3 regions of the Streptomyces sp. NPDC002265 genome follow, and region 1 is predicted to be linked to each of the others. Evidence: riboswitches for the same ligand, from Rfam matches in the RefSeq annotation. Region 1 holds a riboswitch; each other region holds the start of a gene.
What was found. A riboswitch is a leader RNA that binds a small molecule or an ion and turns the genes downstream of it on or off. The one in region 1 is predicted to bind cyclic di-AMP.
Positions count from the first base shown of each region.

Region 2: another riboswitch for cyclic di-AMP. It lies ahead of ABT085_RS37195 (M23 family metallopeptidase); the one in region 1 lies ahead of ABT085_RS16330 (transglycosylase SLT domain-containing protein).
Region 3: another riboswitch for cyclic di-AMP. It lies ahead of ABT085_RS11860 (M23 family metallopeptidase); the one in region 1 lies ahead of ABT085_RS16330 (transglycosylase SLT domain-containing protein).

Region 1 covers NZ_JBEOWS010000077.1:7,869-15,340, reverse strand. Annotated here, with positions in the region: gene ABT085_RS16355 (flavodoxin family protein) at 1-216, shown strand, start outside; gene ABT085_RS16350 (ABC transporter permease) at 236-1,132, opposite strand; gene ABT085_RS16345 (ABC transporter ATP-binding protein) at 1,119-2,123, opposite strand; gene ABT085_RS16340 (LolA family protein) at 2,239-3,543, opposite strand; gene ABT085_RS16335 (polyprenyl synthetase family protein) at 3,877-4,887, opposite strand; cyclic di-AMP (ydaO/yuaA leader) riboswitch at 5,677-5,852, shown strand; gene ABT085_RS16330 (transglycosylase SLT domain-containing protein) at 5,858-6,328, shown strand; gene ABT085_RS16325 (HAD family hydrolase) at 6,348-7,163, opposite strand; partial or broken gene ABT085_RS16320 (FAD-dependent oxidoreductase) at 7,312-7,472, opposite strand, start outside.
Region 2 covers NZ_JBEOWS010000325.1:3,259-10,730, forward strand. Annotated here, with positions in the region: gene lhgD (L-2-hydroxyglutarate dehydrogenase) at 1-1,019, shown strand, start outside; gene trmB (tRNA (guanosine(46)-N7)-methyltransferase TrmB) at 1,232-2,092, shown strand; gene ABT085_RS37185 (PrsW family intramembrane metalloprotease) at 2,188-3,504, shown strand; gene ABT085_RS37190 (aldo/keto reductase) at 3,539-4,483, opposite strand; gene ABT085_RS37195 (M23 family metallopeptidase) at 4,682-5,710, opposite strand; cyclic di-AMP (ydaO/yuaA leader) riboswitch at 5,721-5,877, opposite strand; gene ABT085_RS37200 (PP2C family protein-serine/threonine phosphatase) at 6,134-7,472, opposite strand, start outside.
Region 3 covers NZ_JBEOWS010000048.1:32,335-39,806, reverse strand. Annotated here, with positions in the region: gene ABT085_RS11865 (tyrosine-protein phosphatase) at 1-623, opposite strand, end outside; cyclic di-AMP (ydaO/yuaA leader) riboswitch at 1,076-1,237, shown strand; gene ABT085_RS11860 (M23 family metallopeptidase) at 1,240-2,205, shown strand; gene ABT085_RS11855 (SGNH/GDSL hydrolase family protein) at 2,541-3,326, shown strand; gene ABT085_RS11850 (TetR/AcrR family transcriptional regulator) at 3,376-3,987, opposite strand; gene ABT085_RS11845 (MBL fold metallo-hydrolase) at 4,184-5,365, shown strand; gene ABT085_RS11840 (sensor histidine kinase) at 5,824-7,472, shown strand, end outside.

The sequences.
Region 1 (7,472 bases):
ACCGCGCTCGCGGACGCCGAGCCGGTCGTCGCCGACCCGCTGATCGGCACGCTCAACAACGCGGCCGCGTACCTGAAGATGCGGTTCGGCGGGGTCCTGCTCGGCAACGGCAGCGACCGCGGCGACGTGCTGAAGGACACCGCGGCGCTGACGCGCGCGAAGACGTTCTTCGCACGCGAGGCGCCGCTCGCCCGCTTCCCGTTCGAGGACGCGTGACACGCCCTCTCCCAACGGGCTAGGTACTGATGTCCTTCGTCGTGAAGCGGGCCCACGCGGCGGTGCCGAACACCGCCGCGTACAGCCCCTGGAGGCCGAGGTTCTTCACCAGGTCGTCCCAGTAGACCGGTTCGCGCATCAGGTCGGCGAAGGACAGCCAGTAGTGCGAGAACAGGTACGGCTGGATCGCGTGCAGCTGTGGGATCTGGTCGACGATCTGAACGGTGATCAGCAGGCCCACGGTCGTCGCCATGGCCGCGATACCGCTGCCGGTCAGGGTCGACACGAACAGGCCGAGCGCCGCGACGCCGACCAGTGAGGCGGCGACGACCAGGGCGATCAGCACCGCCCGGCCCAGGCCCTCGGCGAACGAGATCCGGGTGCCGGAGATCGTCGTCAGATCACCGAGCGGGAAGAGCAGGGCCCCGATCACCATCGCCGAGGTGGCGACGACGAGCGTGGCCACCAGGCAGAAGGCGATCGTGGTCGCGTACTTGGTGAGCAGCAGGCGGGTGCGGCCGGCGGGCGCCACCAGGAGGTAGCGGAGCGTCCCGGCGCTCGCCTCGCCCGCGATCGCGTCGCCCGCGACCACCCCGACCGCCATCGGCAGGAAGAACGGAAGCGTCGCGGCCAGCGCCGTGAACACCAGGAACAGACCGTTGTTGGTGATCTGCGCGATGAACGCCGGCCCGCCGCCGCCTCCGCGCCCGGCCGGGGACCCGTCGCCGGTCTCGATCCTGACCGCGATCCCGACCAGGACCGGCACGGCCGCCAGCACACCCAGCAGGGCGAGCGTGCGCCAGCGCCGGAAGGTGGTCGCCAGTTCGCTGCCCAGCAGTCCGAAGGTCCACAACGGGCCGGGCCGCCGGGGTACGCCCACCGCGCCGGCCGGGACGGCCGCCTCAACCCGCGACATCGAACCCCTCCCCCGTCAGGGCCACGAACGCGTCCTCCAGCGAGGCCCGTTCGACCCCGAAGCCACGCACCCGGACACCGGCGGTCACCAGTGCCGCGTTCACCTCGGCGAGATCCCTCTCCGGTGGTTCGCCGCTCACCCGGTCCTCCGCCACGACGATGTCGCCGACGCCCTGCTCCTTCAGCACCCGGGCCGCGTCGCCGGGGTCGGGCGTGGTCACCACCAGCCGGCCGCGCGCCCCCGCGGCCAGGTCGGAGACGGCTCCCTGGGTGACGAGCCTCCCCTGCGCCATCACCGCGGCATGCGTGCACACCTGCTCGATCTCGTCGAGCAGGTGCGAGGAGAGGAAGACGGTCGTGCCGTCGGAGGCCAGTTCCCGCACCAGGGCCCGGATCTCCCGCATGCCCTGCGGGTCGAGACCGTTGGTCGGCTCGTCCAGGACGAGCAGCCGGCGCGGCTGGAGGAGCGCCGCCGCCAGACCGAGCCGCTGTTTCATGCCGAGGGAGTACGCCCTCGCCTTCTTGCCCGCCGCGGCCGACAGGCCCACCCGGTCCAGCGCCCGCGCGACGCGGGCACGCCGGGTGCGCGGGTCGGCCGTCGGGTCGGCGGCGTCGTACCTCGTCAGGTTGTCGCGGCCGGAGAGGAAGCCGTAGAGGGCGGGGCCCTCGATGAGGGCCCCGACCTGGGGAAGCACGGCGCGCGCGGCTTGGGGCATGGGCTGCCCCAGCACCCGTGCCGTGCCCGAGGTGGGCGCGATCAGACCCATCAGCATGCGGATGGTGGTGGTCTTGCCGGAGCCGTTCGGGCCGAGGAAGCCGAAGACGCTGCCCGCCGGGACGGTCAGGTCCAGACCGTCCACGGCGAGCTGTCCGCCGCGGTAGCGCTTGGTCAGGCCGCGGGTGTCGATGACCCCGGCACCGGCATGCGCACCGGCACCGGCGTCGGCATCCGCGTCCCGCGGGGGCGGTTGCGTGGCGGACGGCTCGTCCATCGGCTCCCTCGTTTCGTCGTACCCGCCTCGGTGACCGGCGTCAGCCGCCTCAGTGGCCGGAGCCGACCGTCTCGGTGACCGGCGTCGACCGCCTCAGCGATCGGAGTCGGCCGCCTCAGTGATCGGCGTCGGCAGCCTTGACCAGCGCGCCCTTGGTGACCGCGCCGACGTACACCTTGCCGTCGTCCGTGATCAGGGCGTTCACCAGGCGGGTGGAGAAGACCGTGCCCGAACCGAACTTGCCGGTGACCTTGTCGCCGAGCGAGCCGAGGAAGCCGCCGAGGTCGCCGGCCGGACCGGCGGCGCCGTCGGCGGAACCGGTGGGCAGACCGCTCTTGCTGCCGGAGTCGAAGGTGGCGATGGAGGTCCAGCCCTCGCCGATGACCTTGGCGTCGCCGGGGCCCTCGGAGCCCGCGAGACCCGAGAGGCCCGGGAAGCCTTCGAGGCCCTGCGCGCCCTTGTCGCCCCGCGCGCCGTCGCCCCGGGACTTCCCGCTCTCCAGGCCCTGCCCGTGGTCGCCGTCCTCGGTGACCTTGGCCCCCTTGGGCGGGGTGAAGTCGAAGGTCGACGCGGCGGGCTTGGCGAAGCTGATCCGGGTGAAGCCCGCGTCCACGACCGCCGCGCCGCCACCGGCCGGCGTCAGCGTGAACTTCAGCGGCAGCCCGGTCTTGGCGTCCACGGCCACACTGATCGTGCCGACCGTGCTGCCGGACTGCTTGGGCTTGACGAGCAGCTTGTACGCGTCCCGCCCGGCGACCTGCATGGTGCCGTCGACGGTCACGGACGTGGTGTCGTCGACCGACTTCAGGGCCTCCTCGGTGAGGCCCTTGGGGGTGGCCGGGACCGGCTCCTCGCGGCTGTCGCCCTTGGCCGCGCCGTCGTCCGCGGTCGAGTGGTAGACCTCGTTGGACTTGCTGTCGTAGCCCCAGACGTCCTTGCCGTCGTGGATGACGCTGTACTCGGCGGCGCTCTCCAGCAGCGAGAGCTTCTGCCGGTCCGGACCGTCGGTCGCGACCCGCAGGGTGTGCGTGCCGGAGGCGAGTTCGGTCAGCCTGGCGGACGGGTCCGCGCTCGACCCGTCGCCGGCGGAGCCCGTGGCGCCCGACAGGAGACCGCTCTCCAGCCCGCCGAGATCGGGGAGCCCCAGGTCCGTGGTGATCTTCACCGTGCCGGACAGCTGCTCCACGTCCGACTGGGCGATCCTGTCGATGAGTTGCTGCGCGGTGATCTTCGGAAGGTCGGGGTCCCCGGAGGAGGCGAGCGCCGGGACGAGCCCGATGGTCGCCGCGGCCACCCCCACCACCGCGACCGGAACGACGTACCGAGCGGCCGTACGACGCCCGGAGCGCAGGTCGTCGGCCTCCCCGCCGGTCGTACCGGTCGCACCGGTCGTGCTGTCGTCGGATTCGTACGGTGCCATGTGTGCCCTACCTCCGTGGTCGGCGGCGGCTGTCCGTCTCGGCGCGTCCTCGCACTTGTGGTCCCACCCTGAGCCGCCATTCTCACCCGAATCGGTGAGGAGTGGTGTTTTCCGTGGTGTCCATCTCACCAAATCGGTGCTGTCGAAGCGTCAGACCGCGGGATCAACTCCGCGTACTGCTGGGGTATGACACAAAGAGGCGGTGCCGCGCCCGACCCGTAGGGGTCGCGCACGGCACCGCACACGTCCGATCGACACCGCCGTCCGGCTCCCACGGAGGAGCAGCCGGACAAAGCTCCGGGCCCTGCCCGGCAGGGCCCGGTCCGGCAGGCCCTAGCCCGCCCGGTGCACCACCGCGTCGCACAGCTCCACCAGGGCCCGCTTCGCGTCGCACTCCCGCAGCGGTGCCAGCGCGGCGCGCGCGTCCTGCGCGTACCGCACGGTGTCCTTGCGTGCCTGCTCCAGCGCGGGGTGCTCGCGCAGTGCCGCCAGCGCCTGCGCCAGCTTCGCGTCGTCGGTCAGGTCGGAGTCCAGCAGCTCGCACAGCGCGATGTCCTCCGCCAGCCCCAGCCGTGCCGCCCGCTCCCGCAGTCGCAGCACCGGCAGCGTGGGGATGCCCTCGCGCAGGTCCGTCCCGGGCGTCTTGCCCGACTCGCGGGACTCCGACGCGATGTCCAGCACGTCGTCGGCCAGCTGGAAGGCGACTCCCAGCCGCTCCCCGTACTGCGTCAGCACGTCCACGACCGTCTCGTCCGCGCCGGACATCATCGCCCCGAACCGGCACGACACCGCCACCAGCGATCCGGTCTTGCCGCCCAGGACGTCCAGGTAGTGCTCGACCGGGTCGCGCCCGTCCTGCGGTCCCGCCGTCTCCAGGATCTGGCCGGTCACCAGCCGCTCGAACGCCTCGGCCTGCACCCGCACCGCCTCGGGCCCTAGGTCGGCCAGGATGTGGGACGCCCGCGCGAACAGGAAGTCACCGGTGAGGACCGCGACGGCGTTGCCCCAGCGGGTGTTCGCGCTGTCCACCCCGCGCCGCACCTCGGCCTCGTCCATGACGTCGTCGTGGTACAGCGTGGCGAGGTGGGTCAGTTCCACCACCACCGCCGACGGCACGATCCCGGGTGCGTACCGGTCCCCGAACTGCGCCGCGAGCATCACGAGCAGTGGCCGGAAACGCTTCCCGCCCGCCCGCACCAGATGCTGGGCGGCCTCTGTGATGAAGGGGACCTCGCTCTTGGTGGCCTCGAGCAAGCCTTCCTCGACAGCCGCCAATCCGGCCTGGACATCGGCTTCCAGAGCCTGGTCCCGCACGCTCAGCCCGAACGGCCCGACGACGGTCACGAGGGGTCTCCTGTCTGCTGGTGTCCACTGGCGCTTGCGCGGTTTGTCGATAGGTCGCTGCCACCACCTCAAGTCAGCGTATCCGGTCACGTTTCGATCACCGATAGCCCCCACGGTTACCGGCCAGGCGGTACCGGATCATGCCCGGGATGTTTCCGATCGGACGACAAGGACGAGCTTCGGCTGTTTTCTGCTGATACGGCGATGCCTGTCGGCCCGCCGGAGAGCGGCGATCCGCGCCCCAGGGCCGCACGTACCGCCGCCTCCCGCCGCCCCGGCCCGGCCGGGCGAAAGCACCCGACCGGGTTCACGCCCCCGCCGCGCGCGACACGCCCCGCGACACCCCACCCCCCTGCCGGGCCCGCCGCGAGAGGCGACCGGGCCGTCCGGATCCGGCCGCCCTCCCCCCGACACGTACGGCGGGCACGGCAGGCGCGGCAGGCGCGGCAGGCGCGGCGACGGACCGTCAGACACGACAGAAACATGCCTTATGTACCTTTATGTCCGATTCATCGCTATTAATTACAGAATTCCACTTGGCGGCAAATGGGACCGATTCCGTAAGCAGTGAATTGGGTCACTCGGGCCAAAAATGGATGCATCGGCCATCTATCCTCGCCACCCTTCCACGGCAAGCGAGTTGAGCCTTGGCAACCGCAAAGGATCAAGTGTCCCAAATGCCTCAGACCAAGGTCAAATAGGGCGAGGTGTGAATCAGACACTTGTTCCGGACATGTGCTTTCGCATACGTTCCCGGCAAGTCGGGCGAACACCTAATCCTGCCGCCGCCCTTCACCACCACCGAACACACCCGCACGGCAGGAGCGGGGGACCCAGGTAAGCCGCCGGACCGGACATCGCACCCGCAACGGCTAGGGGTTGAGCCGCATCGCCACAGAGCAGCGCGGACGGGCACCTCCCGGCCCGAACCCGACAGCTCACCTCGTAGGCACCCGAGAGGAATCACGTCATGCACGCTGCCGGTAAGAACCGTCGCGCCCGTTTCGTCCGCACCCTCGCCGTCGCCGGTACCGGCGCCGCCGTGCTCGCCCTGCCGCTCCTCGGCGCCACCTGCGCCTCCGCGGCCACCACCACGCCCGTGACCGCGACCCCCAAGTACACCAACAACCTCGACGGCTGGATCCGGCAGTCGCTGGCGGTCATGGCCCAGCACCACATCCCGGGCACCTACAACGGGATCCACCGCAACGTGATGCGCGAGTCCTCCGGAAACCCGCGCGCCATCAACCTCTGGGACTCCAACGCGGCCAAGGGCATCCCGTCCAAGGGCCTGCTCCAGGTCATCGACCCGACCTTCGCCCGCTACCACGTGGGCGGCACGTCGTTCGACATATACGACCCGGTCGCGAACATCACGGCCGCCTGCAACTACGCCGCCGCGCGGTACGGCTCGATCGACCGCGTGTTCAGCGCCTACTGACCGGCCCCGCCCGGGACGGTCACCTCTCTGCGGGAAAGAGTCTTTCGAGGACGACGGCGATGCCGTCGTCCTCGTTCGACAGGGTGATCTCGTCGGCCACGGACTTGAGTTCGGGATGGGCGTTGGCCATCGCCACGCCGTGGGCGGCCCAGTCGAACATGGGGATGTCGTTGGGCATGTCCCCGAAGGCCAGGGCGTGTTCGGCGCGCAGCCCGAGGTGCTCGGCGGCCAGCGCCAGGCCGGTCGCCTTGGTGATGCCGCACGGCTGGAGTTCCACGGTCCCCGGCCCCGACATGGTGACCGTCGCCAGCGAGCCGACCACCGAGCGGGCCGTCGCCGCCAACTCGTCGTCGGACAGGGCGGGATGGCGCAGCAGTACCTTGCTGATGGACTCGCACCACAGATCGTCGCGCCGTCCGACCCGCACCGCGGGCAGGGTCGGGTGCGGCATCAGATAGCCCGGCTCGATGAGCGTGAGGCCGTCGACCCCGTCCTGGTCGACGGCCGCGTACACCTGTCCCACCTCGGCCTCGATCTTGCCGAGGGCGGTCGCGGCCAGCTCCCGGTCGAGGGTGACCGACCACAGCAGCCGGTCCGCGCCGACGTCGTACAACTGCGCGCCCTGCCCGCACACCGCGAGCCCGGCGCAGCCGATGACGTCGAACAGCGGCCGCACCCTCGGCGCCGGGCGGCCCGTCACCACGAGGTGCCGGGCACCGGCCCGGGTCACCCGCGCGAGTGCGTCCAGGGTCCGGTCGGAGAGCGTGTCGTCGCCGCGCAGCAACGAGCCGTCCAGATCGGTGGCGACGAGTGAGAATGCGAGGGGAGCGGCCATGATCAGAGAATACGGACCCCGCGCCCTCGCGACTCACCCTCGTTTCGGCCCCAAGTGGCGCCTGCGGGCTCCTTGATGGCGCCGGCGGGCAGCCCCGCGGTCTCCGACGGCTCCCGGGACGGCCCCCGTTGACCTTTTCGTCCCCGGCTCAGCCGTGGGCCGCCGTCAGGTGCTTCGCCAGCCGCGGAGAGGCGAACTCCGTGCCGCACACGAACCGCATGACCGGGCCGTACGAAGCCGCCGCCGGCAGTCCGGTGAGGTACAGACCGGGCACGGACGACACATATCCCGCACCGAGCCTGGGAGTGC
Region 2 (7,472 bases), on a different contig from region 1:
CCGGCTCCCTCAAGGCCCGGTACGCGGTGCGCGGCGCCGCCGAGATGATCAAGTTCTGCGCGGAGTACGGCATCGCGCACGCGGTGACCGGAAAGCTGATCGTCGCCACCGGCCGCGAGGAACTCCCCCGGCTGCACGCACTCGTCCAGCGCGGCCGGGAGAACGGCATCCCGGTAAGGGAACTGGGCGCCGCCCAGATCATGGAGTACGAGCCCGAGGTGCGGGGTCTTGCCGCCATCCACGTCGGCACGACGGGCGTGTGCGACTTCGCGGCGGTCGCCCGCCGGCTGGCCGAGGCCTCCGGAGCGGAGATCCGCTACGGGGCACAGGCCGTACGGATCGACCGGCGGCCGGAGCGGGGCGTCGCCGTGCGGACCGCGCGCGGGGACATCGTGCGCGGGCGGGTGCTGGTCAACTGCGCCGGGCTGCACTGCGACGAGGTGGCGCGGCTGACCGGGGACGAGCCCGAGGTGCGGATCGTGCCGTTCCGGGGCGAGTACTACGAGCTGGCGCGGCCGGAGATGGTGCGCGGGCTGGTCTATCCGGTGCCCGATCCGACGTTCCCGTTCCTCGGGGTGCACCTCACCCGCGGGATCGACAGGGAGGTCCACGTCGGACCCAATGCGGTGCCGGCGCTGGCCCGCGAGGGGTACGGCTGGGGGGTCGTACGCCCTCGGGACCTGGCCGGTACGGCGGCCTGGCCCGGAACCTGGCGGATGGGCCGGCGGCACTGGCGGTACGGGATGGGCGAGCTGCACAGATCGGTGTCCAAGCGGGCGTTCGTGCAGGCGGTGCGCAGGCTGCTGCCGGAGGTGACCGAGCGGGATCTCGTGCGGGCGGCGCCGGGGGTGCGGGCCCAGGCCGTGCTGCGGGACGGGACGCTGGTGGACGACTTCCTGATCCGGGAGGGCGCGCGGGCCGTGCATGTGCTGAACGCGCCCTCGCCGGCGGCGACGGCCTCGCTGCCGATCGGACGGGAGGTGGCCCGCAGGGCGCTGACCGTACTGGGCTCGGCATGAGGACGGGATCCACGACGGCGGGGACGGCCGCCCCAGGAGCCACCGCGACCGGGAAGACCGCCACGACCGGGCGGGCGGTCACGGCAAGGCGGGTGGTCACGGCCGGGAAGACCGCCGTGATCAGGAAGACGGTCACGGCCAGGAGGGCGATCCCGGCCAGGAGGGCGGTCACGGCCGGGGCTGTCGGCGGGCGCCGTAAAATCGACTCCACTGTGTCTGAGCTGAACACCTCCCCCGAAGCGCCCCGGTCCGCCCCCGACGCACATCGGCACCGGTCCGGCACCGATGTGCCCGACCGGCCCGCCCGGCCGAAGGGAGAGCCCCGCTTTCCCGACGGCCCGCAGGCCGATCCCGCCGGATCGCACTTCGAGCGGCGGATCCGCAGCTTCCAGCCGCGGCGCAGCCGGGTGACCACGGGACAGGCGGACGCGTTGCAGCGGCTGTGGTCCCGGTGGGGGCTCGACATCGACGGGCAGCGCGTCGTCGACCTCGGCGAGCTGTTCGGCAACGGCAACCCGGTGGTGCTGGAGATCGGCTTCGGGATGGGCGAGGCGACCGCGCAGATGGCCGCCGCCGACCCGGACACCAACGTGCTCGGCGTGGACGTGCACACCCCGGGCCAGGGCAACCTGCTCAACCTCGCCGACCACCACGGGCTGTCCAACGTCCGGGTGGCCAACGGGGACGCCATCATCCTGCTGCGCGAGATGCTCGCCCCCGACTCCCTCGCCGGGCTGCGCGTCTACTTCCCCGACCCGTGGCCCAAGAAGCGCCACCACAAGCGACGGCTGATCCAGCCGGAGTTCCTCGACCTCGCCGCGACCCGGCTGCGGCCCGGCGCGCTCGTGCACTGCGCCACCGACTGGGAGCCGTACGCCGAGCAGATGCTCGACGTGCTCGACGCGCACCCGGACTTCGAGAACACCCGTGCCGAGGGCGGTTTCTCGCCCCGTCCCGCGTTCCGGCCCGTGACCCGTTTCGAGGGCCAGGGACTGGACAAGGGACATGTCGTGAACGATCTGCTCTTCCGTCGCGTACAGCACCGCGAACCGCAGGAGCAGCGGCCGCTGTAACCGCGGCGGCCGTGGTGGACATGGCCGTCCGGGCCGCCGGGCCGGCGGCACAAAAGGAACAGCAAGACCAGCCCTCCCTCGTTAGGGTCAATGCCGTGGCGACCGTTCCCCCTTATCCGACGCACCCCTTCGGCCCCGCCGGAGGCGGGGTCCGGCACCCACGCTGGTGGCAGCGCACAGGGGTGCGGTACGGCGCCGTGATCACGTTGCTGGCGCTCTCCGGGCTCGTCATCCTGGCGCTGGTGCGCCGCCAGACCGGCACCGAGGGATTCCTGGTCGGGCTCGGACTCGCGGTCCTGCCGGTGCCGTTGCTCGTCACCGCCTTCCGCTGGCTGGACCGGGTCCAGCCGGGCCCCTGGCGCAATCTGCTGTTCGCCTTCGCCTGGGGCGCCTGTGCCGCGGCGCTGATAGCGATCGTCGCCAACAGCTTCGCGACGGAGTGGATAGCGACGGCGACGGCCGATCCGTCGGGCGCCGACACCCTCGGCGCGACCGTGATAGCGCCCGTGGTCGAGGAGTCCGCCAAGGCCGCCGCCGTGCTGCTCGTCTTCCTCTTCCGCCGAAGGGACTTCACCGGCATCGTCGACGGGGTCGTCATAGCCGGGGTGACCGCGACCGGCTTCGCGTTCACCGAGAACATCCTCTATCTCGGCACCGCCTTCGGCACCGACCAGCTCAGCGGGGACCGGGGCATCGCCTCCGTCACCGCGGCGACCTTCTTCGTCCGCGTCATCATGTCGCCGTTCGCGCACCCCCTGTTCACCGTCCTCACCGGCATCGGCTTCGGCCTCGCCGCGCTGTGCACGGACCGGCAGCGCGTGCGCCGGGTGCTGCTGCCGCCGGGCGGACTGCTGCTCGCGATGGGCATGCACGCGTTCTGGAACGGCTCCGCGACCTTCGGCGAGTACGGGTTCTTCGCCGTGTACGGGCTGTTCATGGTCCCCGCGTTCGGCCTGCTGACCTGGCTGGTGATCTGGACCCGGCAGCGCGAACTGCGGTCCGTGTACGAGGAGTTGCCCGCGTACGTCGCCGCGGGCTGGCTGACCCCTGCCGAGCCGTACGCGCTCGGCTCGATGCGGGCCCGGCGGCTGGCCCGCGAGTACGCCGGGCACCACCTCGGCAAGCCGGCCGAGCGGACGGTGGCGCAGTACGAGACGTACGCGACCTCGCTCGCGGCCCTGCGGCGCAAGGGTCGCCGGGGCCGGGCCGGCAGCGACTTCGTCGTGCGGGAGCGGGAGCTGCTGCACGAGCTGTGGCAGCGCCGGGAGGTGGCGCGGCCCGCGCTGGACTACGCAGCGCGGGCGACGGCCCCGCCGGTGCCGGTGATGATGCCGGCGCCTGCCCCGGTGGCCTGGCCGGCGTACGGATATCCGGCGGCCGCGTACCCCGCCTACAACCCGTACCGGTCGTAGCCCCGGCGCGTCCGGGGAAGACGGCCGGGCCGGATCAGGCCGATGCCTCGGTGAGGCGGGCGAGCTCCGGCTCCGTCAGCTCCAGCTCCGCGACCCCGAGCAGGGCCGGCAGCTGCTCCACCGTCCGCGCGGAGGCGATCGGGGCCAGCACCGTCGGCCGGGCGGCGAGCCAGGCCAGGGCGACGGTGGCGGCCGCGACGTCATGGGCGCCCGCGATCTCGTCGAGGGCGGCGAGGACCGCGCGGCCGCGGTCGGTCTCCAGGTGCTTGGCGGCGCCGGTGGCCCGTGCGCTGTCGACCGTCGTACCCGGGCGGTACTTGCCCGTGAGGAATCCGGAGGCGAGGGCGTAGTAGGGGACGGCCGCGAGCCCGGACCCGGCCGCGACGTCCTGGAGCTCTCCCTCGTAGGTCTCGCGCGAGACCAGGTTGTAGTGGGGCTGGAGGGCCACGTACCGGGCCAGGCCCTCGCGGTCGGAGAACTCCAGGGACTCGCGCAGCCGCTCGGGGGAGATGTTGGAGGCGCCGATCTGGCGCACCTTGCCCGCCCGCACCAGCTCGTCGAGCGCGCCGATGATCTCCTCGACCGGCACCTCGGGCTTGTCGAAGTGGGTGTAGTAGAGGTCGATGTGGTCGGTGCCGAGGCGGCGCAGCGAGGCGTCGGCGGCGGCCTTGATGTTGGCGGCGGTCAGACCGGGGAAGTCGGGGTGCTGGCTGACCTTGGTGGCGATGACGACGTCGGCGCGGTTGCCGCGGGCCCTGACCCAGTTGCCGATGATCGTCTCGGACTCGCCGCCCTGGTTGCCGTCGGCCCAGGCCGAGTAGGCGTCCGCGGTGTCGATGAAGTTGCCGCCCGCGGCCGCGTAGGCGTCGAGCACGGCGAAGGAGTGGTCCTCGTCGGCGGTCCAGCCGAAGACGTTGCCGCCGAGGGCGAGCGGGAAGACCTCGAGGTCGGAGGAACCGAGCTTGCGAAGAGAAGTCATGCTCAATGTCAACGCCCGGCCCGGAAGGCGATATTCCGTACGGCCGCCGTCCGGCGCTCCCACCGCTTCCGTGAACCGTGGCCCGTGACCGCCCACGGCCCGTGACCCGTGGCCGGGCAGCAAAAAACCGGCAGTCCTGGCGTCGGGGGGATGTCGCCAGGACTGCCGGAGGTCAGATGACGCGGGGGGCCCTGTACGTCAGGGGGTGAGTCCCTTGCCGCGCAGCCAGGCCATCGGGTCGATCCCGTCCGCGCTGCCGCCCGGGTGGACCTCCAGGTGCAGGTGCGGACCGGTGACGTTGCCGGTGGCGCCGACCCGGCCGATGACATCGCCGGTGGCGACCTTCTGCCCGACGCTGACGCTGATCGAGGACTGGTGGCAGAACCACAGCTCGGTGCCGTCGTCGAGGGTGAGGATCGTGCGGTAGCCGTAGGAGCCGGCCCAGCCCGCCTCGGTGATCGTGCCGCTGTGGATCGCCTTGATGAGCGTTCCGGTGGGCGCGGCGAAGTCGAGGCCCGTGTGGTACCCGGAGGACCACATGGAGCCGGCCTCGCCGAAGGTCGAGGTGATCGTGTACGAGGAGGTCGGCAGCGTGTACTGCTTGGCGAGCTCGGCCAGGCGCTCGGCCTCGGCCTTCTTCGCGGCCTCCTCCTCCGCCTTCTTCTTGGCGGCTTCGGCCTTCTGCTTGGCCTCCTGCTCCGCCTTGGCGGCCGCGTCGCTGGCGGCCTTCTCGGCAGCGGCGGCGGCCTTGGCCTCGACCTGGGTCTGCTGCTGCTCGGCCTGGGCCATGATCCGGCTGCGCAGCGCCTCACCGGCGTCGGTGGTGCCCTGGGCGGTCTCGGCGGTGGTCACGCCTATGCCGCTGAGCGGGGCCGCGACGTCCTGGGCGGTCTCGGCGGGCTTCTCGTCCGACAGCAGGGAGCCGACGGAGGGAAGATCGGGCAGGGAGATGGAGACCGGGGGCTTGCCGGTGTTGGCGCTGGCCATTCCGCCGCCGGCGACGGCGGCTATGACACCGACACCCAGGACGGTGGAGCTGCGGGCGAGTCCCCCGCCACGCTGCTTGGCGACACGATGCTTGCCGCGCGGGGGGCGAACGGTCTCCGCGGTGGGATTCCACTCCTCCCACGGACCCTCGTCGGCGCGGTAGCTGCCGAAGCCGAAAGCCTCGGCGTCGGGCTGGCTCGGCACGAACGGGGCCTCAGGGGCAGGCGGGTTGGACGCCACGTGGGCGCGCTCCTTCCTTCCTTCTCGCCTACCGGGTTAGCTGACGGGTTCGGAGCAGGAAGGTCTCCTACGCGCGTATACCGCCTGTCACTGACAGTGGTGGCCGTGCGATTCACCCCAGGGTGTTGGTTCCCCGGTTCCCTTGCGGGATTCGGCGCGTGCGCACGGAGCCGCCTTGTGACGGCTGGGACAACCGCGCTGCGTTATCGAACGTTAATGGGCACGGGGGCGGGATTCCAAGCCGTTCTGCTTGATCAATAACATTTTTGGCCAGGACTTAAGGCGATGACCGGCGAAAATCGGGCGAGTTGGCCCTTGCGCGAGACGCGGGGGCAACGCCTCAGGAGTCACCCGGGTTTTGATGGTGACTCAGATGTTATGCGCAGGGGGGTCGTTCGATCACTCCGGGTGACGGAGGCGTGGTCAGGGCCGCCGCACGGCGAGCAGGGCCATGTCGTCCGTCAGCCCTCCCCCGCAGTGCCGGTGCACATCCCGCGCGAGAGCGGCGAGCAACTCCTCGGGGTCGCGGAAGGAGCGGCCGGCGAGCCGCTCCTCGGGGTCGTAGAACCGGCCTTGGGTGTCGCGCGCCTCGGAGACGCCGTCGGTGTGCAGGAGCAGGGTGGCGCCCCTGGGGAACCGGGTCTCCTCCGCGCGGTCGGGCCGGCCGGCCAGCTCGCCCATGCCGAGCGGCAGAGCCGGCTCGTGGGCGGGCAGGGGGCGCACGGTGCCGTCCGGGTGCAGCAGCAGCGGCGGCGGGTGCCCGCGGTTGAGGATCCGTACCGTCTCGTCCCCGTGCGGAAGTTCGGCGAGTACGGCGGTGGTGAAGCCCTCGAAGGCGTCGGGCCCGTCGCGCCGGGTGCCCTCGCGCGCCAGCGCCCGCTCCAGCCGCTGCGCGACCGCCTCCAGGGTCGCCTCCTGCTCGGCGGCCTCCCGGAAGGCCCCGATGACCACGGCCACCGCCGACACCGCCCCCATGCCCTTGCCCCGTACGTCCCCGACGACCAGCCGCACGCCGCGCGGGGTGTCCTGCACGGCGTAGAGGTCGCCGCCGATGAAGGCGTCGGCCTGGGCGGCCTCGTAGCGGGCGGCGACGTCGTAGCCGCCGATCCGGGCGGCGGGCTCGGGCAGCACCGCGCGCTGGGCGGCCTCGGCGATCCCGCGGGCGCTGGCGAGGCGCTGGTCGCCGCGGCGCACGACACGGTTGATGACCGCGGCCATCACGGCGACCGTGGCCACGGTGACGATCTCGGTGACCGCGTCGGCGTCCGGGATCCGGGTGGACCGGGCGTGCACGGCGTACGCCCCGGCCACGGCCGCCACCCCCGTGACGGCGGTGCCGAGGAAGGAGTACAGCGGGGCCGCCACCAGCGGGGCGGCCGTGAAGAGGGGCGCCCCGGTGAAGCCGCGGGGCGTGCAGATGCCGTAGACGGCCCCGCCGACGGCCATCAGCGCGGGAAGCACCCTGAGGAGTGACCGCAGGAGACAGATCCGCCGTTCGTCGCCGGTGGCGTCGGCGGACACGGAGGACCTGGACGGTACGGAGGATGCAGGGGCCGCGGATGCGTCGGGCGAGGCGGGCACGGCGGCTGCCCGCTCGCCGGGGCCTGGGTCCGGGCCTGGGCCGGGGTCCGGCCCCGACACCGGTCCGGGATCCGGGGCGGGGTCGGGCGAGAGGCGGCCGCCCTCGCGTGCGTACGGGACGAGGTGGTCGTCCGCGGCCGTGCCGGGCCCCTCGGCCGCGCCTGGTTCCTCGTGCGGCCCC
Region 3 (7,472 bases), on a different contig from region 1:
TAGCCGGCCGAGGACGAGTCGCTGCGGCGCACCTTGTAACGGCGGTGCGTGGCGTTGGACTCCAGGTAGTCGGCGAGGATCGCCTCGCGCTCCACCCCCAGGGCCAGCAGCGTCACGGCGATGGACAGGCCGGCGCGGTCCTTGCCCGCCGCGCAGTGCATCAGGACGGGGACACCGTCCTCGGCCAGCGAGTGCAGCACCCGGGAGTGCTCGTCCGTCCGTTCCTTGACGATGGTGCGGTACGACATGATCATCCGGTGGGCGGCCTTGCCCTCGCCGAGGATCGCGCGCAGCTGCTCGATCTCGCCGTCGCGGACCATCTTCCAGAACTCGGAGCCGTCCGCCGGGTCCGACAGCGGCAGGTTCACATTGCGCACGCCGGGCAGCTCGACGTCCGGGCCCTCCAGCTTCTGGTCCGCCGCGTTGCGGAAGTCGAAGATCGTGTGCAGCTTCAGGGAGGACAGGAACGCCGCGTCCTCGTCGGTGGCGTGCGCCAGGTGACCGCTGCGGAACAGCACGCCGTGGCGCACCCGCCGCCCGTCGGCGGTCGGCAGCCCGCCGACGTCACGGAAGTTGCGCACTCCGGCCAGTTCGGGCTCGGTCGACGGGACCTGCTGCGTCAAGGGGGGCTCCTCCCGCTGGACCCGTCGGCGTGGCTCGGCGGGTGGCCGACGGGATGCGCTGTCGACGATACGACATCGGTTCCAGGGGGACCGTGTTGCCCACAGCCCCAAGGGTCGATGCGCCGATCGTCCTTCTGTATCACCTCTGAGAGATATGACCGAAATAAACCCTTCGCGCCAAGTCGCCCCGGAGTAAAGGTGACTGAGTGACGGGCGCGTGAGCAGGGTCATATCGGTGACCGTGCGTGGTACGTCATGTTCACGCAATCAGTGCGCTTTTTTGGGGGGATGTGAAGCGAGAGGGTGGTGAATTCACGGAGGGTAATCGGGATCTCTCGTAACGGATCAAGCAAATCGGGCAGATCCGGAAGAGGGCGCTTGTCCCCTTGCGGCGGGCTCGCCTACGTTCCAGACCGATCCGGACGGACGCCTAATCCTGCCGCCGCCCGGTGTCCGCACACTCACCCGTGCACGGCAGGAGCGGGGGACCCACAGGCTCGACCGCCTGGTCCCGTCACCGGAACAGGCTAGGGGTTCAGCCGCGCCGCGAGCGCGGCCGGACATCTCCAGTCCGCACCCGACAGCTCACCTCGTAGGCGCCGGAGAGGAAATCGCCATGCCCGCGAAGGGTAAGCACCGCCGTCCCAAGACCCTGCGTCTCACCCGCTCATTCGCCGTCGCCGGAACCGGCGGCGCCGCGCTCGCCCTCCCGCTGCTGGGAGCCACCGGTGCGCACGCGGCGACGCCGCAGTCCGCCGCCCAGTCGGTTCCCGGCACGGCCGTGCAGTCCGTCCCGGCGAGCGGCCAGAAGACCGCCGAGCAGACTGCCGGGCAGAGCACGGACGTCCGTACCTACACGGTGGTCGCCGGCGACTACCTCGCGAAGATCGCCGACGCGCAGCACGTCGACGGCGGCTGGCACCGGCTCTACCAGGACAACCGGGCGGCCGTCGGGGCCGATCCGTCGCTGATCCACCCCGGTCTGAAGCTCAGCATCGGCGCGGCTGCCGTGACGGGCGGGGGTGCTCGGTCCGCCACCCCGCAGGCCGACGCGCCCAAGTCCCCGTCGGCGGAGTCCTCCTCGGCGCAGTCCGCGTCCACGGAGTCCTCGTCCGCGCAGTCCTCCGCGTCGAAGCCCGCCGCCCCGCAGGCCGCCGCGCCGCAGGCCACCGCCAGCGGCTTCGTGCTCCCGGTCGCCGGCGCCCCGATCGGCACCGCGTACCACGTGGCGGGCAGCATGTGGGCCAGCGGCCACCACACCGGCGTCGACTTCGTCGTCCCGACCGGCACCCCGCTCAAGGCCGTCGGCGCGGGCACCGTCGTCTCGGCCGGCTGGGGAGGCGCGTACGGCAACCAGGTCGTCATCCGGCTCGCCGACGGCCACTACGCGCAGTACGCCCACCTGTCCCAGCTCTCCGTCTCGGCCGGCCAGGCCGTGACCGCGGGTCAGCAGGTCGGCCTCTCGGGCGCGACCGGCAATGTGACCGGCCCGCACCTGCACTTCGAGATCCGCACCACGCCGGACTACGGCTCCGACATCGACCCGATCGCCTACCTCCGGGCGCACGGCGTCGCCGTCTGACCCGCGGGCCGTCCGACCGACGGGCCGCCGCCTGACAGCCGGGCCGTCCGAACGACGGGCTGTGCGGCTGACGGACTGTCCGACCGACAGGCCGTCTCCCGCGCGCGTCTCCGCCGTCGAAGGCCGGACCCCCACCCCGGGGTCCGGCCTTCGGCGCGTCCGGGTGCGGGCACTGCGTCGACGTCCCGGATCGCACGCTTATTCCCTGATTGGGCAACTCTTTAGGAGTGGCTTATCTCACCGTCCGTCAACCCATGGCTACGGTCGCGTAGGTCACATTCGAAGGTGAATCATGAGCCGATGTGGCAGACGATTCGAAGAGTGACAGCAGAGCAGTGATCGGGTCGTACGTAGCGGTGGGGGACAGCTTCACCGAGGGCGTCGGCGACCCCGGCCCCGACGGGGCGTTCGTCGGCTGGGCCGACCGGTTCGCGGTACTCCTGGCGGACCGGCAGCCCGAGGGCGACTTCCAGTACACCAATCTCGCGGTACGCGGAAAGCTCCTCGACCAGATCGTGGAGGACCAGCTTCCGCAGGCCGTCCGACTCGCGCCGGACCTGGTCTCCTTCTGTGCCGGCGGCAACGACATCCTCCGGCCCGGGACCGATCCCGACGAGGTGGCGGAGCGGTTCGAGCGCGCGATCGCCGCGCTGACCGCCGTATCCGGCACGGTCATGGTGACGACCGGCTTCGACACCCGCGGTGTTCCCCTGCTCAAGCACCTGCGCGGGAAGATCGCGACCTACAACGGGCACGTCCGGGCCGTCGCCGACCGGTACGGCTGCCCGGTGCTGGACCTGTGGTCCCTCAAGTCCGTCCAGGACCGCAGGGCCTGGGACGACGACCGGCTCCACCTCTCGCCCGAGGGACACACGCGGGTGGCGCTGCGCGCGGGCCAGACCCTCGGCGTGGAGGTCCCGGCCGACCCCGAGCAGCCCTGGCCGGCGCTGCCGCCGCGCGGCACCCTCGAAGTACGGCGCGACGACGTCCACTGGGCGCGTGAGTACCTGGTCCCGTGGATCGGCCGACGGCTGCGCGGGGAGTCCTCGGGCGACCACGTGACCGCCAAGGGCGCGCTGTCCCCGGAGGACATCAAGGAACGGATCGCGTCCGTGGCCTGAGCGGCCGACGGACCCGGGCGCGGGGCCGGTCCTCCGGCCGGCTCCGCGTCTACGCCGTCAACGCCTCCCGCGCGAGCCCCAGTTCCCGGGCGAGCGCCTCGTCCACCCACTCCTGCGCGCGGGCCCGCGAGACGGCACCGGGGTACGACGTCAGCTGCACGGCGAGCCCGTCGAGCAGCGCCGTCAGACGCAGCGCGGTGGCCGCGGGGTCCGGGCACTCGAACTCCCCGGCGGCCACACCGTCCGCGACGACCTCGGCGAGCGCCGCCTTCCACCGCCGGTCGAGGTCGCGCGTGACGTTCTGCAGCGCGGGCTCGCGAAGCGCCGCCGCCCAGCCCTCGATCCATAGCCGCCAGCCCTTGGCCTGCCCCGTGGGGGCGTACCAGCGCACGGCCGAGCGCAGCCGCCGCAGCGCGGTCGTCCGGCGGCCGAGCAGCTTGCGCAACCGGGCCAGGTCCTCCTCGGCCGCGTAGGTGAAGGCGGCGGCGACCAGCTTCTCCTTGGTCGAGAAGTGGTAGAGCACCAGCGCGTTGCTCACCCCGAGTGCCGAGGCCACGTCGGCGATCCTGACCGCCGCCACGCCCCGCGCCTCGATCTGCTGCACGGCGGCCCGCAGCAACTCCTCGCGCCGCTCCGCCACGTTCAACCGCACTCTCGCCACCCGGTCACCCTAGTGCCGCACCCCGGCTGCCGGTACGGCGAAGTGATCCGTACGAAACGGGTCCGGGCGCGGGACGGCCGTCGCCGGTGACGGGTGCCACGGCTGCCCGCGGGGCGGACGGGAACGTACGGCCGGGCACCGGCGTTGTGGCAGGAGCCGACCATAATGAAGCGTCCTGACTCCCCCTGGAGGTGCCGTGCCCGGTTCCCGTTCCTCGAGCCTCGGGCTCCGCTCGTTGCAGCCCGCGGCCTTCGGCGCGGACCCGAGCGGCGGGCGCATGGCGCGCATCCGCAGATCGCCCCACTTCAAGGACGGGGTGTTCCAGAATCCCGGCGGCCCGTCCCGGATCCGGCCCTCGGGCTCCGCCGCCTCCCTCGCGAAGGTCTACTTCGACCGGGAGGCCAAGTCGCACCGCGCCCCGAGCGGCACGATCCCGGTGCACGCCACCACCCTCGCCGACCTCGCCCGGCCGCCCGCCTCCGGACTGCGGCTCACCTGGATGGGACACTCCAGCGTGCTCGCCGAGATCGACGGCCGACGGGTGCTGTTCGACCCCGTCTGGGGGGAGCGCTGCTCGCCGTTCGCCTTCGCCGGTCCCAAGCGGCTGCACCCGGTGCCCCTGCCGCTGGCCGCGCTCGGCCCGGTCGACGTCGTCGTCATCTCCCACGACCACTACGACCACCTCGACATGCCCACGATCAAGGCGCTGGCGGGCACGGACACCCTGTTCGCCGTGCCGCTCGGGGTCGGCGAGCACCTCGAACACTGGGGTGTGGCGGCCGACCGGCTGCGCGAGCTGGACTGGCACGAGTCGACCCGGATCGGCGGCCTCACCCTGACCGCCACCCCCGCGCGCCACTTCTGCGGCCGTGGGCTGCGCAACACCCAGCACACGCTGTGGGCTTCCTGGGTGGTGGCCGGCGAGGAACACCGGATCTACCACAGCGGTGACACGGGCTACTTCGACGGATTCCGGGACATCGGTGCGGAACACGGCCCGTTCCACGCCACAATGATCCAGATCGGTGCTTACTCGGACTTCTGGCCCGACATCCATATGACTCCGGAGGAGGGGGTCCAGGCCCACCTCGACCTCCAGTCCGGTGACCCGGCGGCCGGCGTGATGCTGCCCATCCACTGGGCGACCTTCAATCTGGCGCCGCACCCGTGGGCCGAGCCGGGCGAGGGCACGATGCGGGCCCTGCACAAGGCCGGAGCGAACCTGGCGGCCCCGGTGGCCGGCGAGCCGTTCGAGCCGACCGTGGCGGCGCCCTCGGCACCGTGGTGGCGTGCCGTCGCCAAGCCGCCGACCGGGGGCTGGCCCACATGGCCGCCGGTGGCGTCGGCCGGACCGGAACCGGCCTTCGCGGGGGAGTAGGGGGCGATCCGTCCGGGGCCGGACCATGCGCGGCCCCGTTTCCTCTCGTGCTCCGTCGGCACCCGTGCGCGGTCGGGCGGATGCGCGGTCGGGCGGCGACGGTTCTCGCCCTTTCGGCATCACCGAGCCTTTCGACATCACCGACGGTGACTGTTTCTGATCGGTTGAGACCAACTTCTTACTGCCGGGTTCTCTTCGTGTTCCCCCTGGGGGAGGGGGGTCCGGTGGGTTTATCGGTCTTTCGTGCGAGGCCTCATACCAGAGCGGGATGCTCCCCGTGGGACTTTGCCAACTGCCCACCGCACCTGTCGCAAGCGCGACTACTGTGAGTGTCCGCCGGGCGACGCAGGGCCGAATTCTTCGACTCTCCCGACCGGCATCGCGATGGCGCATGCCCGAGCTGCGCACCACGCGTGAGCAACCAGGCTCAGGCTCGACGGACCAGCACGAGGACACCGATGTCTCACCTCCGCGCACCGGCCGCACGCGCAGACCGCCGTGACGGCGGCGGGCGGCACGGGCGGCCGGTCGCCCGCCCCGCCGTCCCGCTGCCCGAGGCCCACATACGGCCGCAACTCCTGCGGCTCGCCGTGCTGCCGCCCATCGCGGTCGCCCTCAGCGCGTGCGCGGCGATCCTGGTCACCGCCCGCTCCGCCGGGGCCGGACAGGGCATCACCCTGTGGGCGGTGCTGACCGGCGCCCTCGCGGTCACCGTCGCCGGGATCCTGATCGCCGCCGTCGCCGCCGACCGTGCCGCCCGGTCCGTGACCGACCGGATCGCCGCGCTGCGCCGCAGCAGCGCCCGCGGCGAGGCCGATCTGCGCGCCGTGGTCGAGGCGTTACGACGCGGCGAGAACGCGCCCCGGCGCAAGCCGCGCGGCGGCCCGGCCAAGGACGCGGACGAGTTCGAACTTCTCGCCGCGGACCTGGCCCGCGCGCACGACGGCGCCGTCACCGCCGTCGTGCAGGCCGCCCAGCTCTCCAGCCAGACGGGCAGCGAACAGAAGCTGGAGGTCTTCCTGAACCTGGCCCGGCGGCTCCAGTCGCTGGTGCACCGGGAGATCTCCATCCTCGACGAGCTGGAGAACCAGATCGAGGACCCCGACCTGCTCAAGGGCCTCTTCCACGTCGACCACCTCGCCACCCGCATCCGCCGTCACGCCGAGAACCTCGCCGTGCTCGGCGGGGCGGTCTCGCGCCGGCAGTGGAGCAACCCGGTGTCCATGACCGAGGTGCTGCGCTCCGCGATCGCCGAGGTCGAGCAGTACTCAAGGGTCAAGCTCGTCCCGCCGGTCGACGGCGAGCTGCGTGGTCACGCTGTCGCCGACGTCATCCACCTGCTGGCCGAACTCGTCGAGAACGCCACGGTGTTCTCCGCCCCGCACACCCAGGTGCTGATGCGCGCCAACCTCGTCACCTCCGGGCTCGCCGTCGAGGTGGAGGACCGCGGGCTCGGCATGCCCGCCGAGGAGCAGAGCAGGATGAACGACCTGCTCGCCGACCCCGACCAGGTCAATGTCGCCCGGCTGCTCGCCGACGGCCGGATCGGGCTCTTCGTCGTCTCCCAGCTCGCGCGCCGACACGGCATCAGGGTCCGCCTCCAGACCAACATCTACGGCGGGGTGCAGGCCGTCCTGGTCGTGCCGCAGGGGCTGCTCGGTACGGCGCCGGGTGGCGTCGTCGGGGCCGTCGCCGTGCCCCGGCCGGCGGATCCGGCGGCCGGTCCCGCCGGACCGCAGCAGTCCGGGACCGGATCCGCCCCGGAGCCCGGACGGCACCTCGCGCCCGCCGCACCGGCCGTCCCGACCGGCCGACGGCGTCGGCAGCAGCGTGACGACGACCGCGGCACCGTCGTTCCCGCCGCCCTCGACGGGAGCGCGCGGACCGGGAACGGCGCGGGCTCCGCGGGTTCCACGGGTTCCACGGGTTCCGCCTCGACCGCGTCAGGTGTCAGCGGTCCGGTCCCCGTGCCGGGCCGTCGCGGCCCGATCCCGATCCCGGGCGGTACCGGGTTCGGGTACCCGGCCGACGGGACGAGCGGCGACGGACCGGCCCGCACCGGGAACGGCGACGGACCGGCCCGCACGGCGAGCGGACCATCCCTCAC